DNA from 2 places in the Brevibacillus sp. YAE8 genome. Region 1 is predicted to be linked to the other one. Evidence: riboswitches for the same ligand, from Rfam matches in the RefSeq annotation. Region 1 holds a riboswitch; the other holds the start of a gene.

Region 1 (2,202 bases):
AGAAGACACGTCCTTTTTGCGCACGCCTGCCTGGACGACGCTGGAAAAGCTGCCGGAAGGAACGGTTTCCCAACTGGCGATCTCGTTTGACAGCTTCCTGACGTATGAGCAGTATGTCGAGCTGGTTTCCCGCCATGTCAGCAGCTACAACCAGGAGACGGTCTGGTTTGCCGTCGACACTGGCGTGGAGGTGAAACAAGTTGACGGGGAAGCCGGCAATCTGCTACTCGGCCCGGGGGAGGTCTGGGGCTTTGCCGAGCGGGAGCTGGATTACGGAACCGCGCCGATTCAGGTGAACGGAGAAGGCGAGCGGCGAATGGCCGCCTTCATGGGCGAGATGAAGTATTTGACCGAGCAAAAAAGCTTGGCGCGCGACATGGGCTACGCGCTGCTTTCGGGCGGCAATCCGCAACTCGAGGAGCGCTATCGCTATTTGCAGGAAAAAGGCGTGCGCATCTACGGCGCCGTCCTGACCGGGCCGACGAAGGAGCTGCTCAGGCTCAAGGAGGAAAAGTCGATTACCGCCGCGTTTGTCGGCAAAATCGACTGGTGGAACTGGGAGCGCCCCGCCGCCTCGGGGACGCAGAATAGCTGGTAGAAGGCGAGCCGTTTTTGCAAAAAAAGAGTGTTGACATCGTGGAACCGCAGGTTGTATGATTCAAACTAAATCAAAACCGCATACGTTTGGATACCTTATCCAGAGAAGGTGGAGGGACTGGCCCGATGATACCCGGCAACCGACACGACGCGATTTCAACGCGAGCAGCGATTGAAGCAAAAAGCGACGTGCACGGTGCTAATTCCTGCAGAAACAAAAGTGGTCTGGAAGATAAGGGGGACATGACACGTTATTTGTACGTGACGACAGCGACCTCTTTTCTTCGGAAAAGAGGTCTTTTTGTATGTCACAGCACGAACGCCGATGGCCGCATGACACCGTTTGACCGCAAGGCTGGGGGATATGACCAGTCCGCTACAGATAGAGAGAAACTACTTAACGAGGGGAGTAATCAATCATGGCATACCGCGCATTGACTGAACAGGAAGCAGTAGAGTACGTAAAAGGCTTGCCGGGTCTGTTTACAGAGGGGGCCGAGCTGACCAGCCGCGAAATCGGGGACGGGAACCTGAATCTGGTGTTCGATATTCAGGAGTCGGCTACCGGAAAAAAAGTGATCGTGAAGCAGGCGCTGCCGTTTGCGAGAGTCGTGGGCGAGTCGTGGCCGCTGACCATCGACCGCGCCCGGATCGAGAGCGAAGCGCTTCGCATCCAGCACAAATACGTACCGGACCTGGTGCCGGAAGTGTACCACTTCGATCAGGAGCTGGCCCTGACGGTGATGGAAAACGTAGGCGACCACATCATCATGCGCAAAGGCTTGATTGAGGGCAAGCGCTATCCGCTTTTTCCGAAGCAGATCGGCCGTTTTCTCGCGCACACCTTGTTCTACACATCGGATTTGGGCGCGCATCCGTACGACAAAAAAGCGCTCGTCGGAACATTCATAAATCCGGAATTGTGCAAAATCACAGAAGATCTCGTCTTTACCGATCCGTACGAAAATGCGCCGACCAACGACTTCAACCCGCTGATTCGCCGGGAAGTGGAAGCGATCTGGAACAACAAGCCGCTCAAGCTGGAGATCGCCAAGCTGAAATACGACTTCCTCACGCGCGCAGAAGCGCTGCTGCACGGCGACTTGCACACGGGCAGCATTTTCATCACCGAGACGAGCCTGAAAGCGATCGACCCGGAATTTGCCTACTACGGGCCAATCGGCTTTGACATCGGCGCGGTCATCGCCAACCTGCTGCTCAACTACGCAGGTCAACACGGATTGCAAGAAGACCCAGGAGAACGCGACTCGTACCGCGAATACTTACTGGAAACGGTGGAAGATGTCTGGAACGAATTCGTTTCCCAGTTCGTTCAGCTCTGGCACAAACAGGCAAAAGAGCGCAGCGCTCACGTCGAAGGCTTGTGGCAAAGCTACGTGAAGCGACTGATTCAGGACACGGCGGGCTATGCCGGCTGCAAAATTTTGCGCCGCGTGATCGGGCTTGCGGGAGTGGCTGATCTGAACACCATCGCAGACGATGAAAAACGGGCAGAAGCCGAGCGACTGGCGCTGGCGATCGGAGAAGCGCTGATTCTCGGCCGCAGCAACGTCGACGAATCGACAGACATCACGGACATCGTCC
Region 2 (2,202 bases), on a different contig from region 1:
GGGCAGTTGGTGAACATGAACTCGACCAGCCGCACCTTGCCTTTGCCTTCCGAAAACGTAAACGAAGTGCCGTCACTGTTGTCCAACGTAAAATCGGCAATCGGCTTCATCACGGGAATCGGCTCTTTTGCCATGTATTTGTAGCCCAACACGCCTACAATCGCGAGGATAATCACGCCTGCGAGCACCGTAAACCAATGGCGCTGCAACGCGGATCCTTGTTGCTGTGCTCCCTCACTCACGATTTTCTTCCTCCCCTGCTTCTCTCATGCGTCCGCCGCTATACCGCGTAAAAGCGCATGTTTCTTTTTGTGTGGAAAACGTCTCGGCGTTGCCAGTGCGGTCGTGACCGTATGGACCGTACGGCTTACACTTCCTTCTCGCCAGGCCAAGCCAGCATGCCGCCGACCATATTGGCAGCGTCAAAGCCAAGCTCACACAAATATTCGGTCGCTCTGTGGCTGCGCGCACCGCTGCGGCACACCATGACGACCGGGATCTCCTTGTCCAGCTCGTCGATGCGATGCGGCAAAAAGCCGAGCGGAATCAGCTTGGCTTCTTTGATATGGCCTTCGTTCCACTCCTCCACCTCACGCACGTCAATCACCTGAAGCTTTTCGTTGGCCGCGAGCTTTTCCAGCAGCTCCTGCGGGGTAATTTCCTTCACGCCATGGCTCATCGCGTATGTTCCTCCTATATGTACAATCGTTTGGTCGTTTTCTGCCACTCCCATCATATCATAGGGCCATGCCATTTTCTAACGACGCGGGCGGCGAAAGCGCGGAGATATAGGGACAAATTTGTGACAGTGTGAGGGTGGGTTTGTTTTTGGACAGGGAGATGGTTGGTCGGTACAGGCGGGTGACACATTTACAAAAATAACCATTCTATATATGAAGACTACTATACAAAACAGCATTCTCTTTTTGGTTTGGAAAAAGGCGGGTGCAAGAAACGCAGAGCACCCTTGGAGTGCGGGGCATCAGCCTGCAAACCACGTCAACAAGGCGTATCACACAGGTACTTTGGACGTCATGGGAAACAGCATGAACGGGTGAGCATGAACAAATCTCTCAACGCCTCAATCCCACCAAATCCAACCTGATAACTCATTATTGATTATTGACAGTGAAGTGTGGTTTTTCATACAATTATGACAACAACTGAAGCAACAGTTCATCAAGAGCGGTGGAGGGACAGGCCCTGTGAAACCCGGCAACCAGCAAGCGTGCCTTGCGCGGTGCTAATTCCTGCAGAATCCATAGATTCTGAGAGATGAGTGCACACCCGTGTATAGCCGGAGCCTTCTTCTCCTCAGAGGAATGCTCCGTTTTTTTATCCCTAATCCCCATATATAAAGGAGAGATAAGCATGTCTGACCAGCAACAATGGAAACCGGAAACCCTCGCTGTACATGGTGGACAAGAAGTAGATCCCGTAACAGGCTCGCGCGCCGTTCCGATCTATCAGACGACTTCCTACGTCTTCCGCGACACGGAGCACGCCGCCAACCTGTTTGGCTTAAAAGAGTTCGGCAACATTTACACCCGCATCATGAATCCGACCCAGGACGCCTTTGAAAAGCGCGTGGCACTCCTGGAAGGCGGCGTCGGTGCTCTGGCAACTTCCTCTGGTCAGGCAGCGATCACCTTTTCCATTTTGAACATCGCCCAAGCCGGGGATGAAATTGTCGCATCCAGCAGCTTGTACGGCGGTACGTACAACCTTTTTGCGCACACTTTGCCGCGTCTTGGCATCAAGGTTCACTTTGTCGATCAGTCCAATCCGGAAAACTTCCGGGCGTTCATCAATGATAAAACAAAGGCGCTCTTTTGCGAGACGATCGGCAACCCTCGCATTGACGTGGCGGACTTGCAGGCAATCGCTGACATCGCGCACGAAAACGGCGTGCCGCTGATCGTGGACAACACGTTCGCTTCGCCGATCTTGTGCCGTCCATTCGAGCATGGCGCAGACATCGTCGTCCACTCCACGACCAAGTTCATCGGCGGGCACGGCACAGCGATCGGCGGCATCATCGTCGATTCCGGCAAGTTCGACTGGAACAACGGCAAATTCCCGGGCCTGACGACACCAGACCCGAGCTATCACGGCGTCGTCTATACAGAAGCCGTCGGACCGCTCGCCTACATCATCAAGGCGCGTGTCCAGTTGCAGCGCGATATCGGCGCAGCCGTGGCC

What was found. Region 1 has a riboswitch for S-adenosylmethionine ahead of mtnK (S-methyl-5-thioribose kinase). Riboswitches for the same ligand answer to the same signal wherever they lie in the genome.
Region 2: linked by a shared signal. The riboswitch ahead of AC27IT_RS17930 (homocysteine synthase) and the one ahead of mtnK (S-methyl-5-thioribose kinase) in region 1 are both predicted to bind S-adenosylmethionine.

Annotation. Positions count from the first base shown of each region.
Region 1 covers NZ_BAAIYG010000011.1:26,683-28,884, forward strand. The annotation lists gene AC27IT_RS14965 (anti-sigma factor) at 1-598, shown strand, start outside; SAM riboswitch class I at 691-836, shown strand; gene mtnK (S-methyl-5-thioribose kinase) at 1,017-2,202, shown strand, end outside.
Region 2 covers NZ_BAAIYG010000016.1:66,138-68,339, forward strand. The annotation lists gene AC27IT_RS17920 (SCO family protein) at 1-242, opposite strand, end outside; gene AC27IT_RS17925 (rhodanese-like domain-containing protein) at 368-679, opposite strand; SAM riboswitch class I at 1,174-1,282, shown strand; gene AC27IT_RS17930 (homocysteine synthase) at 1,372-2,202, shown strand, end outside.